Regions from separate parts of the Paenibacillus sp. M2 genome, predicted to be linked through region 1. Evidence: riboswitches for the same ligand, from Rfam matches in the RefSeq annotation. Region 1 holds a riboswitch; each other region holds the start of a gene.

Region 1 (4,545 bases):
GTACGGGACGAGCTGGAATCGAACGATGTAACCGGGATTGTTGTTGCCTGGGATGGCGAGCAGGTACTTATCCGACGTCAGAATCGACGTGTAGTTAAGCTGGATCGCAGTTACAAATATCAGCTGTTCAGCGAGCCGCGCCAGAGTCCACTTAGTGAGTAATAGCTTATGATTATGGCAGAGCCATGAGCGTTTAAATGTTTGGAATTACCATGATATCTTGGCATAATTGGCTCACTCGGGAGAGAAGATAGGTACAGTGAGGAAGATCTGTAACTATAAGCCGAGAGGGTGTGCTACAAGCCATGACATTGATGAATGATAAAGTTCATGCCTACAAGGATCAGATTGGAGCATTAAGCGATGTACTGCCAGGTGTGGTGAAGTCGTATCATGAGTTTACCGGAGAATGTTTCCAACCTGGCGTGATTGATGCCAAGACAAAACAGCTAATTGCGCTTGGGATTGGATTATTCGCCAACAATGAGGTATGTACCTTCTACCATGTAGAAGAAGCCCGTGCCAAGGGAGCAACAGATCAGGAGATTATGGAGACCGTTGCGGTGGCCGGAGCTGTTGGAGGAGGACATGCCCTCTCTCAGGGTGCGATGCGAGTGCAGAAGGCGCTGAATTAATGAAAAAACATGGTCATACTCTGTTTAGTACAGGAGTAATGACCATGTTTTTTTAAAGTTCATCTTTACTTGTTTTACTGTTCAGTTTTTTATTGTATTTGTCCACGTCCGCAAATTTTTCCATTATGGAATAGCGTGCCTTATATTTAATCGATGATGATTTAGTCCAATATTCAATCGTTGATCGGTCACTGGTCCAATTATATATAAAACTGTTATTGTAGCTTTCAAGCTCTGGTTTACCATACTTATTCGTAAGTTCTTCCAAAATTTCATCAGAATCCTTATTAGTCAAAGTGCCGAAATCGTAACTTGCTTCAATCATTAAAAAGTCATCTAATGGATATGCATCTGCTGCATTTTCCATTTCTTCAAGGCGCTGGTCCATTATTTTGTATATCTCTTCTTTCCTTGTTTCTGTGGTGTTGGGGTTATTTAATTCCTCTGATAATTCACTTCCTTCTTCCATCATTTCCAGAATGCCATCATTGTCTAATAAATCAGTGAAAACGTATTTAGCATCTGCTTTCTTACCCAAGACTACAAGATTGGAATACTCGATACTTTTCTCATGGTCATTATGTACGTCCTCTTCATAGCCCAAGTTACCGTTCTTTTCTTCGGCTGAAATGACTTTGTCGATCTTGGTACCCCATGAAACATCTCTAAAATCTTTTTCGTTCTCGCTACTGCATCCTAAACTACCTATCACTAAGATAGCAAAACTTAAAACAAACATTAACTTTTTCAATTGTTCTCCTCATCTCCTTTTATTTCCTAAAACATTTTACATTGTTTAAGAAAGCAGTTAAAGACAAAAAATGGTTAAAAAAAAAGGCATCCGGTTAATAACCGATGCCTTTTTGTATGTGAATTACATTTTACCTAACATTTTATCATACATAAACTGTCCAGTTACCCGACGTGCTGTTACGTAACGATCATTGAAGTATGGATTCGATAACTTCGTGATGCTTACACCTTTACTGCTGGAGGCATGAGCGAATTGTCCGCCGCCGATATATACACCTGTATGTGAAATGCCTTTGCCTGTTGTATTAAAGAACACCAGATCACCTGTCCGAACATTGCTCTTGGATACTGGCGTACCTGCTTTGGCTTGCTGCTGAGAAGTACGTGGCAATTCAATGCTGTATTTGTTGAAAAGATATCTCATAAAACCAGAACAGTCGAAGCCGGCTACAGTCGTGCCACCCCATTTGTAAGGTATACCTGTCATGTTGTTCACTACGGAGTTGATACTGCTTGCCTCTGTGCTTGTTGCCCCGGATGTAAATAATACAGCTGCTCCAAAAATGGAGATAATCAGTTTTTTCAAAATCAATGTTCTCCCTTCGATGCCTACGGAGTTAGCTAAGGGTTCGGTAGAAGGTTCCCTATATTTCCTATGTATAAGAATAATTCACCCAAATTGGTTCCCCCGTTTTCAAACATGAAACTCGGCAATGAATAATTAAGTTTTTGTAACTATTTGAAACTATATTGCATAAATGCGTAATTGTCAAACCCATTTAAAACCCTTCGTAATACCTCAATGTTAGCGGAATTAAGGTTTTTATATGAAAGAAGGGATCAAGTTTGGGAATCATTCATGACAAAAACGTCATTAATGATTCGTTTAAGACGAATTTGGATAAATAAATAGGTTTGTCATGAGTTAAAAGAACTATCCCGTTATGTAGAATTAGAGAGATTATATTCATTAAGTTGCATATATTGACAAAAATCGATTTTTTGCATATTATCTGATTATCCAATCCACATATTGGATTAAAATTGATTTTATTATGCTATAAATACAAATAAAGGAGGTTTGAGGGCGTATATCATAGGTAAAGTAGAAGTGGAAGATTTATAAAAATGAACATAGGAGAGTGTTACATTTGAAAGCGAAGAAAATAATTACTTTTGTCCTGGCATGTACGATGGTGTTCTCAGCAGTTGGAACGGCAGTTCTTCCTGTAGGGACGGTATCTGCTGCGGATGCATCGGGTACTACAGCGAGTGTTTCTGATATTTTGAAGAACCAGCTGCCGGATGGAGGTTGGAGAAAAGATTATAAACAGACAAGTGGAGAGTGGGCGAAGTCCACGATAGACAACAAGGCTACATACTCAGAAATTAGAAGATTGGCGAAGGAATTTAAAAAGACAAATGATCCGCGATACTCCACAGCTGCAATCAAAGGGATTAACTTTTTGATCAACATGCAGTATTCAAACGGCGGATGGCCACAAGTTTACCAAAGCTCCGGATATCACAAGCATATCACTTACAATGATGATGCCATGATTAACGTAATGATCATGCTGGATGAAGTAGCAGCACGCAAAGGTGATTTCTCGTTTATAGACAGCACACTTGCTAACCGTAGTAAAAATTCAGTTGCCAAAGGTGTGGAGGCGATTTTGAATACACAGGTCGTTTCAGGTGGTAAGCTGACAGCTTGGGGACAACAACATGATTCCAGTTCCCTTAAACCAGCGAGCGCAAGAATCTACGAAGTGCCATCGCTGACAGCTGGAGAGAGTGTAACGATTGTTAAATTTCTGAAAACCAGACCTGCTAACGCTAAAATTACCGCATCCATTAAAGGAGCGGAGGCTTGGTTTAACAAGGTGAAAATTACGGGGTACAAATATGAAAGAGCTAATGGAGATAGTAAAATTATCGCTGATTCCAAAGCAGCACCAATTTGGGCACGCTTCTATGAGATAGGAACAGATAAACCAATCTTTATTGGTCGTGACGGGGTAGTTAAATACAAATTAAGTGATATTGATAAAGAAAGAAGAGGCGGGTATGCATGGTATGGCAACTGGCCTTCCAAGCTGTAATTTGTAGTATGCTTCCGTTTTAATGAACCAAACTCTTAGTAGTTAAAGGTAAAGCCTGAATCGACATGGACGTCTGGTTCGGGCTTTATTGTTATTATTTTCAGTGTTGACATGATAGATTCCACATGATATATTACTTCTTGTCGCCGATATTGATCACGGAGATACAATATGCGGTCGTGGCGGAATTGGCAGACGCGCACGGTTCAGGTCCGTGTGGGCTAACCCCCGTGGAGGTTCGAGTCCTCTCGACCGCATCTAATAAAAAGACTCCTTAAGCGTTAGCTTAAGGAGTCTTTTTTTGCTTTTTTTGATATAACACTAACACTAGATTTAGTATCCAACAGGTTAGTGCTTAGCTGCACGTACAGCAAATGTCTTCCATTAGCCATACGGAACGTTTATTGTGCTGCGGTAACATTAACGCTGTCAATATTCGGTCCTTCCGATCCAGTGGTAACCACTTTCAATGTATTGGTCCCCGTGTTCATGGGGACCTGTATTGTTTTTTCAACCCAAGTGGACCAGCTTCCCGTAGCCGGAAAAGGCTCGTTGCTGATGACTTTGGTTCCATTAACAAAAATGTCGAGGTTACGGGTTCCGCTTTCCAGCGCATAACGAAACTTTACGTTTTTGGTACCTGTAATTGTGTTATTAATGCCGTTCCATTGAATGGCTGAACCAGTCATCGCATTGAAGTTAACATACCCGGAGCCAGTGTAACCAGGGTAGATCGTTTCAATGGTAGCATCCGTAAGAGTTGTTCCGGTCTCGGCTTCATAAGTAGTGCCACTACCTGTATTTCCGCCGTTATTCCCGCCAGTAATGTTGGCAACAAACGTTGTTACGCTCTGAGCCGGGAGCTGTGCCGTGAAGGCCCCATTGGATACGTTAAGCGAGGCCCCGCTTGCCAGGTTGCGACTGCTGTCCGTAATCCATGAGGACACCGTGGAGGCATTACCATTTTGCAGAACGAATTTTTGGCTTGTGGCCGAAGTTCCACGGTTAATTGCTACGACAACGACCTTGTTATCCCCTTTGTAGGCAGAAAC
Region 2 (4,545 bases), 710 kb from region 1:
GAAATTTAATGGATTAAATCTGTAATTTAATATTTGTGTTATTTTATATAACTTATTGTGTTATTTATGTGGTGGAGTGCAGGGAGAACTATATAGAAGGAAGGACTATATATAAATGAATCAACAAGATCGGCTCTTACCGAAAAAGAGGAGATCAAATCTAATAATATGCAGTTCATGGGTAAAGATGACGAGATTATGCGATTTTTGATGAAAATGCCTAGCTGAAAAAGTAGTATTTAAAAATACTTTACTTTTAGTTCTGAACCCGGTATAATCAATTCTGTTGCCGATTATTTACGACATGCGGTCGTGGTGGAATGGCAGACACGCTATCTTGAGGGGGTAGTGGGCGTATGCCCGTGGAGGTTCGAGTCCTCTCGACCGCATCATATGAACGATGAAGAAGAAGCTTTCCGTTATTGGAGAGCTTCTTTTTTTGTCTTTTTCGAACAGTATGACATCTGGGTTGAGGAAAAAAGCCATCCATTACCGAGGCAATGGTGCTCTACCTTACGGCTACGGGTGGCCTGTGTATTATTTTTGAAGTAAGTTCTTGATATCTTCTTCAATCTTGTCCGGTGTTGTTTTGGGAGCATAACGTTTCAGTACCTGTCCGTTCTGATCCACAAGGAATTTGGTGAAGTTCCATTTGATTGCTTTGGAGCCGAGCAGGCCAGGAGCTTCTGTGCTAAGGTGTTGGAAAAGAGGGTGAGCGCTTGAGCCGTTCACATCAATTTTCTCAAACATTGGGAAGCTTACGCCATAATTCATCTGACAGAACTCGGCAATATCGTCGGAAGATCCTTTTTCCTGTGCAAACTGGTTGCTTGGGAAACCAAGAACTTCAAATGGAGCATCTTGAAACTTGTCTTGCAGTTCTTGCAGACCTTTGAATTGAGGAGTAAGGCCGCATGAGCTTGCCGTATTCACAATCAGGAGCACTTTGTCACGGTAGTCGGACATTTCAACTTCTTGACCGCGAAGGGTATTCACTTTGTAATCGTAGACTGTCATCTAAATCGCCTCCATTTATTTACTCTTATATCTTCTATTATATTGGCTACAATTAAATATTGCAAAACTAATGTGGTGTTAAAAGCATCAAAACAGGCAAGTTGTGCAGAATACGTGAATGAATTGCGAAGTGATTTTCGTCAGAGTGAGAATTAGATAGCCTTGAAGAGGTGGATAGAGTATAACCTTATTGTAAGCGTTATTATAAACGAGTATTGGCAAAAATCTGCCGATTTGGTGATCTGTAAGGACTTTACACCGTCATGGCGGGGGTGTATGATTCATAACGTAATTTCAATTTAAACTAAATTGTACTTGAAAAACGAAACAAACGATAATATCGTTCGATCTTACCTTAAGATATACGAACGATGTTTTAATCGCTGAGTTTCCATTCATTGATGAATGGGAAACGGGGGAACCAACGGAATGCGCTGTCCAGGACAGTGGGCATTCATGGGGTGAATTTTCCGGTGACAGCCGGAAATAGGGCGACTCTCGCGCCCGAATCCGTCAGCTAACCTCGTAAGCGTTAAAGGGAGAGGCAACAAGCCGTACGCTGGTTCATGGTGTTTTCGCCATGGGTTATTTAAGAAGCGTTCGGGAGGCCTTGGTCCCCCACGCTTCTTTTTTGTTGTCTTTTCACGCCAAGGGAGGAACGAATGATGGATACTGAGATGATTTTAGTGACTGCTCCAAATGAAGCAGGACGCAAATTTATTAAATTGCTGATGTACAAAAAAATGCCGTTTGCCGTTCTAACCAACAGTGCAGGGGAAGAGCGCAGACTCCGTAGAATCGGAGTAGAACATGTCATTCGCATGAATACAGCTGCAGCTCAAAAATGGTTTTTGCCGCAGGGCAGCGTAGGTAACGTGTTTATTTTCGAGAACAGCCTGAATCTGACCTGTCGTTATTTACAGATCTGTCGTTCATGGACTTCGAAATCCCTGTGCGTGATTACGGAGCAGAGTCATCCTAAGGGCATCTATCGGGGCATGGGCGCAGACCGGATTGTATATTCGCTCAATGGGGAAGTTGGCTTTCTCCTCAATGGTTAATGCCATAGCTTGTGATTGCTCAGGTGTAAGGTGCCTGTTATAATTGAATGTATCGATAAACGGAAGTTTGAGGAGACTCATGCGTGATGGTGAGTCTTCTTTTTTATGCTTACAAGGAGGAATTGGTGTGCCGGATGTAGGTGGATTGAAATGGTTGTTTTTTGATGTTGGAGATACGCTGGTGGATGAATGGGAGCCGGTTGATGATATTATCGGACAGTTCGTCCGCGAAGCCTGTGCATTGGGGTATCCGGTGAAGATTGAGGCGGTACGCGAACTGTTCGCGAACTGTTACCAGAAATATGAGCAATGGCCTATGAGAGTGGCGATTCGCACATTCGTTGAAGACGAGGGACACCAAAAACAGATTCAGGACAAGCTGAAATTCCAAAAAGATCTTGAACGTCCTTTTCCTTCAGCGGATTCCGTTCTTCAGCAGTTGTCACGGTATTATCGCATTGGCATTATTGCCAATCAGAGTCCTGGAACGGAAGAGAGACTGGAGAGCTACGGCTTGCGGAAGTATGTTGATGTTCTGGCCTGCTCGGCTGAAGAAGGAGTGTCCAAGCCAGACCCTGAGTTATACGCTGTGGCCTTGAAGCAGGCTGGTTGTGAACCGGAGGAAGCCGTCATGATCGGTGATCGGATCGATAACGACATTATACCTGCTCGGAAGCTGGGCATGCGTACGATTCGAATTATGCAGGGTTACGGAAGATTCCAGCCAGAACTATCGGATGACAAACGTGCGGATTGGACTGTGGATTCATTGGATCAACTCCTGCCCTTACTGATGCCAAATCAGGATTAGATTCAGATGGTTATTTATTGGAGTATGAGTTTTATTATAAAAGGAAACATGTTGCTGTATTGCAACAATAAAGGCTGATCAACTTGGGTATAGAATACCGGAGTTGATCAGCCTTTTTAGGATTTAGTTCATAAGAACGAGATTAGAATAACCGAATCGTCTGAATGATCAGATATACATTCAGCACAACGATAATCGCGGCAATGACCCATGAGATGATTTTGAGCCACAATTTGTTGGCAAATGCACCCATACTTTTTTTATCACTTGTGAACAACACCAGGGGAATCACAGCAAAGGGCAGTTGAAGCGACAGCACGACCTGGCTCAAAATGAGCAGTTCTTCTGTGCCATGTTCTCCTGCAATGGCTGTCACAATTACCGCCGGGATGATGGCGATCAGACGTGTGACCAGTCTGCGCAGCCAAGCCGGAATTCGAATGTTCAGGAAACCTTCCATAACGATCTGCCCAGCGAGTGTACCTGTAAGGGTAGAGTTCTGACCTGATGCTAGCAGCGCCACACCGAACAGAGTACTTGCAACCGTAGTACCCAATAGAGGTGTCAGCAGATGATAGGCATCTGCGATCTCGGCAACCTGCGTCATACCAGCACTGTGGAATACAGCAGCAGATACAATCAGGATGGCCGCATTGATGAACAGGGCCAGTGTCAACGCGATTGTAGAATCCATGGTCGAGTACCGAATAGCTTCTTTTTTGCCCTGTGGGGTCTGTTCGATCTGACGGGTCTGCACAATGGAAGAATGCAGATACAGATTATGCGGCATCACAGTTGCTCCAATAATACCAATAGCGATATAGAGCATGGCCGGGTTTTGCAAAATCTCAACATTTGGTACAAAACCATGGAGAACACCGCCCATATCGGGTTTCGCCAGGAAGAGGTCAATCCCGAAGCAGAGGGCAATGGTCGCCATTAGCACAATGACGAGTGTTTCCAAAGCGCGGAAACCTTTGTTTTGCAGTACAAGAATCAGGAGTACATCAACTGCGGTGATAATAACGCCATATAACATGGGGATGTTAAATAACAGCTTTAATGCGATAGCAGAACCTATGACCTCAGCCAGATCGGTAGCTGCAATGGCGAGTTCACACAGAATCCATAACATCACGACAACAGGCATGCTGAATCGTTCACGACAGGCTTGAGCCAGATCCCGTCCAGTGACGATACCGAGTTTGCCAGCCAGCGACTGAAGGACAACGGCCATCAGGTTCGATAACAGGATAACGGATAACAAGGTGTACCCGAACTGCGAGCCGCCTGCGATATCTGTTGCCCAGTTCCCGGGGTCCATGTAACCTACGGCAACGAGGTATCCTGGGCCTACAAAGGCGAGGAATTTCTTCCACCATGACGCATTCTGCGGAACTTTCATGGAACTATGTGCTTCTCCAAGGGAAGGGGCCATGCCCGCAGTAGACAATGATTCTCTTGAAGGAGCGTTGAACGGATTTTTTTTACTCATACGATAATCACCTGACTTTGAATTATTGATTTGGAAATATTGTTGCGGAAAAATCGCTTATGATATATCTAAATTTTTATGTTTATTGTTACATTGTACTCCTTCAAATATTTTTGTCTAGTGCAACTTTTATGTATTAACACAAAATTTTCGGTTCTAAT
Region 3 (4,545 bases), 2.3 Mb from region 1:
ACCGAGGGAAACATCATTTGTATTACCCGCAAAACAAGGTGGATGCGATTATTCACGAATTACCGTCACATATACGCCCCTATTTCTTGTAATCGTGTGGGTATAATCCGATGAAGAATTTCGATATCAAAACACTTTCTAAAAGAGCTATTTTTCATGATACAGTAATCTGCTTTAATGGGGCGTATATGTAGATCGACATAATTTTGTAAATGCAAGCAGGGAGAATAAGCACAAATAGCAATATATAGATCAGAATATCCGTATATCTTCTATATATTGTAGTTGTGAAGAAACAAACGTAATGATGTAATACACAGATACCCAAAATGTTTTATGTATGAGTCATTGAATTATTGAATTTTACAAATGTGATTTTGAAAAAGAAGATAGTCGTTATTTCGACATGAAGGGAGATACAGACATGATGCTGTTCGACACACATACACATCTGGATGCACCACAATTCGACGAGGACCGCGAGGACATGATTCAGCGTGCTGTGGATGCAGGAGTTGGTCGCATGATCAACATTGGTTTTAACCGGGAGACAATTCCAACCACAATGAAACTCGCTGAAACATATGACTTTATATATGCAGCTGTAGGGTGGCATCCCGTAGATGCGATCACAATGCAGGACGGCGATTTGGAGTGGATTGCATCTTTATGCAAACATGAAAAAGTGGTTGCGATCGGTGAGATTGGATTGGATTATCATTGGGAGACATCACCAAAAGAAATACAGCATCGCGTATTACGACAACAAATTGCTTTGGCGCGTGAAGTAAACATGCCGATTGTCATCCATAATCGGGATGCACATGAGGATATCATAAGAATTTTGCGTGAAGAGAAAGCGGGTGAAGTTGGTGGTGTGATGCACTCGTTCTCGGGCAGCTGGGAAACAGCCAAAAGTTGTCTCGATATGGGCTTCCATCTCTCCTTCGGAGGACCGATCACATTCAAAAATGCAAAGCAGCCCAAAGAGGTGCTGGAGAAGGTTCCTATGGACCGGTTTTTCATTGAAACAGATGCTCCATATTTGACACCTCACCCTTATCGTGGAAAGCGAAATGAGACAGCGCATGTACGTCTGGTTGCAGAGGCAGCTGCGGAAATTAAAGGCATTTCGGTGGAGGAAATTGCTGCAATAACAACCAAAAATGCCATGGAACGATTTGGAATTCGTTAAAAAAACGAGCAAATGAGGCGAAAAAGGCAGGTAAGAGGAGGTAATTTGCTCTTTGATCCAAATAAATCAAGAATATTACAATATTTTAACCAAATATTCAGAAAAACGTACTTGATCAACGCTTTACAACATGCATCAAAACAGGATATCATCTTTTCAGTGAATTGTTGTGCGGAAAATTGGACAGATGTTCGGGGGATGAACAAAGGGACACTTTCCGATGAAACAACATTACTTTCATGAATCAGTCTCGCTGAGTCTCCGTTAACGGAGAGCGGGGGAACCAATAGGGCTTAAACATCGGTGTATTTGGCCGATGCGCAACGTTCGCTGACCCAAAAGCAGCGAAGGGATCTGCGAAGCCGTATTTGATTTCTTCTTTGGGTCTCGGGGTGAATTCAAGGGCGTCCGCCATGAGCGGGTGACCCAAGATAGGGCGGCTCTCTTTCGCCCGAACCCGACAGCTAACCTCGCAAGCGGAAAAAGAGAGGCAACCTCGTGCATGAATTTCCGATATTCAAAATCATTCGGAAGCCACGAAAGAGTTCCTCTTACACTCTTTCTTTGGCTTTTTTGTTTTTGAATAAAAGAAATATTGTCATCATACGGTAGGTATTCAGGAGGATGACATCATGTTGCGAAGATTGATTCATGGTGCAGAACCGGATTATGTTGGTCCAATCTGTGTTCTGTAGAAAATTTGGTATAGTCACGTCAAAGACATCATGCATTACTTTAGACGGCGAGGCTATGAAGGAGGACGGAGAAGTGGGCACATTCCAACCAGAAGAGACCCATGAGTCACGATCATCCAGTAAGTCTTTCGCGTTGCGGTGGAAGCATGAGAACATGCGTCAAATGGCATTGATCGCGATTTTCTCAATTGCGCTTACAATCATGATCTTGTTAGTCGTTTACGGTCAGGCCGGGAAACAAATTTCACTGGTTATTGATGGCAAAGCTCAGGTGGTAGAGACTCGTACAGGAATGCTTCAGGAAATGCTGGAGGAGCAGTCGATCACAGTCAGCCCTCACGATAAGGTATCCATGTCCATGAACGGGGCAATTACAGATGGAGACCGAATTGTTATTGAGCGGGCCGTTCCAGTTAACATTACGGCAGACGGAGACACCAAGACTCTGTATACAACGGATTCATCGGTAGAAGATGCAATTCAAAAATCAGGTATTCAAGTTGAAAGTAATGATAAAGTGTATCCGGCGCTTGGAACTGCGATCAAAGCGGAGATGAAGATCCGTGTAGTGCGCGTAACAAAGCGTACAGTCGAAGTAGAGCAACCGATCGCTTACAAAGTCATTAAAACGGCTGACCCTAGCTTGTACAAAGGGGATAACCGTGTCGTTGTGAACGGCAAAGAAGGCAAACTTGTGCAGCATATCGAAAAGGTATTTCAGGATGGAGAATTGGTCTCCAAAAAAATGGTCCGCAAATCTGTCGCGAATAATCGTGTAGATAAAGTGATCGCTGTCGGCACCAAAGCAAAACCGGTCGTGAAAGAACCTGAGATTCAGACCGTATCGGCTCAAACTTCAACAACCAAAAAGGCTACAACAACGAACTCGAAGAAAACATCTGCCTCGGGCAGCAAAGTGATTACCGTATCCGGGACTTCTTTTAAATACTCCAAAGTACTTAAAAATGTATCCATGACTGCCTACTCTTCTGAAGAGCCTGGCATTGGAACTAAAACAGCTTCCGGTACTCGTGTAACGGAAGGGCGCACCATTGCGGTTGATCCCAAAGTCATTCCAATTGGCTGGTGGGTATATATCGAAGGTCTGGGATTCCGTCGTGCGGAAGACACAGGCGGTGCGATTAAAGGGAACAAAATTGATGTGTATTATGACAGTGTGAAGCATGCCCTGAATTTTGGACGCAAGAAAGGCAAGACGGTCTACGTGATCGGTCCGGTGAAGCCGGAAGCGAACTAAAATCGTTTTACTTTGAAATGGGAATGCTATAAAATAGTTGCATGAATGATTCATGCGGAATATGCGGCGGAGGAGTCTGAATTCAGTCTCCCCCGCCGTTTGGCAGAGAAGAGGATATTCCTCTTCTTTTTGCGTTAGAAAGGAAGAAATGGAACATGATAAAAGAAGTCATTGTGGTGGAAGGCCGTGATGATACGGTAGCCATCCGTCGGGCCGTGGAAGCCGATACAATAGAAACAGGTGGATCAGCCATCAACCAACGCATTCTGAAGCGGATTGCGCTTGCTCAGGAGAGACGGGGAGTCATTGTACTGACAGATCCGGATCATGCCGGCGAACGCATTCGTAAAATTATTGCGAATAAGGTGCCTGGATGCAAGCATGCTTTCATTCCGGAAGCCGATGCAACGCGCAAAGGGGACATTGGGGTGGAGAATGCCTCACCAGAGGCGATCCGTCATGCTCTGGCGCGCGTACATACATCATACGAAGGTGCTCCGAGTCTGATCGATTGGGAGGACCTGATCGCGGCAGGACTTATCGTGCATCCGCAGGCTGCTGCACGTCGCATGGAGATGGGCAATCTGCTGGGCATCGGTTATTGTAACGGTAAGCAGTTCCACAAACGTCTCAGTGTATTTCAGATTACACGGGAAGAGTTCTCTACAGCATTAGCGCAAATTGAACGTGAAGGATTGTGAGCATATGAAGGACATGGAAGATACGATAGAAATTGCAACGCCCAAGCGAACGAAAGAGATTATTCAAAAACATGGATTCTCATTTAAGAAAAGTCTGGGTCAGAACTTTCTGATCGATCAAAATATACTGAACAAAATCGTTAATGCAGCCGACCTGGACGAGTCCAAGGGCGCACTAGAGATCGGGCCGGGTATTGGAGCCCTTACGGAGCGACTGGCTCGGGTAGCCGGTCCTGTCACAGCCGTAGAGATTGATCAGCGCTTGATCCCAATCCTGGGAGAAGTGATGCAGCCTTATTCGAATGTACGTGTTCATCATGGGGATGTGTTGAAGCTTGATCTGGCTGAGTTGTTTAATACGGATTTTGCATCCGTGGACAAAGTCAGTGTCGTGGCTAACCTGCCTTATTATGTAACGACTCCAATCATGATGAAACTGTTGGAAGAGAAGCTGCCGGTAGACAGTATTGTTGTCATGATCCAAAAAGAAGTGGCTGAACGGATGGCTGCTGCACCAGGATCAAAAGATTACGGCAGTCTAAGCATAGCAGTTCAGTATTACAGTATGCCGGAGCTTGTGTGTATTGTGCCGCCCACGGTCTTCATTCCGCAACCTAATGTGGAATCGGCTGTCATTAAGCTGAAAGTGCGCGAGCAACCGCCAGTGGAGATTCCGGATGAAGCACACTACTTCGA

The links. Region 1 has a riboswitch for cyclic di-AMP ahead of ACETMN_RS10930 (C40 family peptidase). Riboswitches for the same ligand answer to the same signal wherever they lie in the genome.
Region 2: it holds a riboswitch for cyclic di-AMP, as region 1 does, so the genes downstream of both, ACETMN_RS07310 (hypothetical protein) here and ACETMN_RS10930 (C40 family peptidase) in region 1, are expected to answer to the same signal.
Region 3: it holds a riboswitch for cyclic di-AMP, as region 1 does, so the genes downstream of both, ACETMN_RS00150 (3D domain-containing protein) here and ACETMN_RS10930 (C40 family peptidase) in region 1, are expected to answer to the same signal.

The regions. Positions count from the first base shown of each region.
Region 1 is NZ_CP169648.1:2,336,318-2,340,862, forward strand. It holds gene ACETMN_RS10915 (hypothetical protein) at 1-162, shown strand, start outside; gene ACETMN_RS10920 (carboxymuconolactone decarboxylase family protein) at 306-635, shown strand; gene ACETMN_RS10925 (hypothetical protein) at 688-1,386, opposite strand; gene ACETMN_RS10930 (C40 family peptidase) at 1,510-1,974, opposite strand; cyclic di-AMP (ydaO/yuaA leader) riboswitch at 1,980-2,111, opposite strand; gene pelA (pectate lyase) at 2,531-3,493, shown strand; tRNA gene ACETMN_RS10940 (tRNA-Leu) at 3,667-3,750, shown strand; gene ACETMN_RS10945 (carbohydrate-binding protein) at 3,895-4,545, opposite strand, start outside.
Region 2 is NZ_CP169648.1:1,627,664-1,632,208, forward strand. It holds tRNA gene ACETMN_RS07300 (tRNA-Leu) at 307-389, shown strand; gene ACETMN_RS07305 (glutathione peroxidase) at 538-1,017, opposite strand; cyclic di-AMP (ydaO/yuaA leader) riboswitch at 1,389-1,564, shown strand; gene ACETMN_RS07310 (hypothetical protein) at 1,683-2,078, shown strand; gene ACETMN_RS07315 (HAD family hydrolase) at 2,206-2,889, shown strand; gene ACETMN_RS07320 (Nramp family divalent metal transporter) at 3,032-4,327, opposite strand.
Region 3 is NZ_CP169648.1:31,430-35,974, forward strand. It holds gene ACETMN_RS00140 (HD domain-containing protein) at 1-92, shown strand, start outside; gene ACETMN_RS00145 (TatD family hydrolase) at 425-1,195, shown strand; cyclic di-AMP (ydaO/yuaA leader) riboswitch at 1,437-1,690, shown strand; gene ACETMN_RS00150 (3D domain-containing protein) at 1,964-3,148, shown strand; gene rnmV (ribonuclease M5) at 3,304-3,849, shown strand; gene rsmA (16S rRNA (adenine(1518)-N(6)/adenine(1519)-N(6))-dimethyltransferase RsmA) at 3,854-4,545, shown strand, end outside.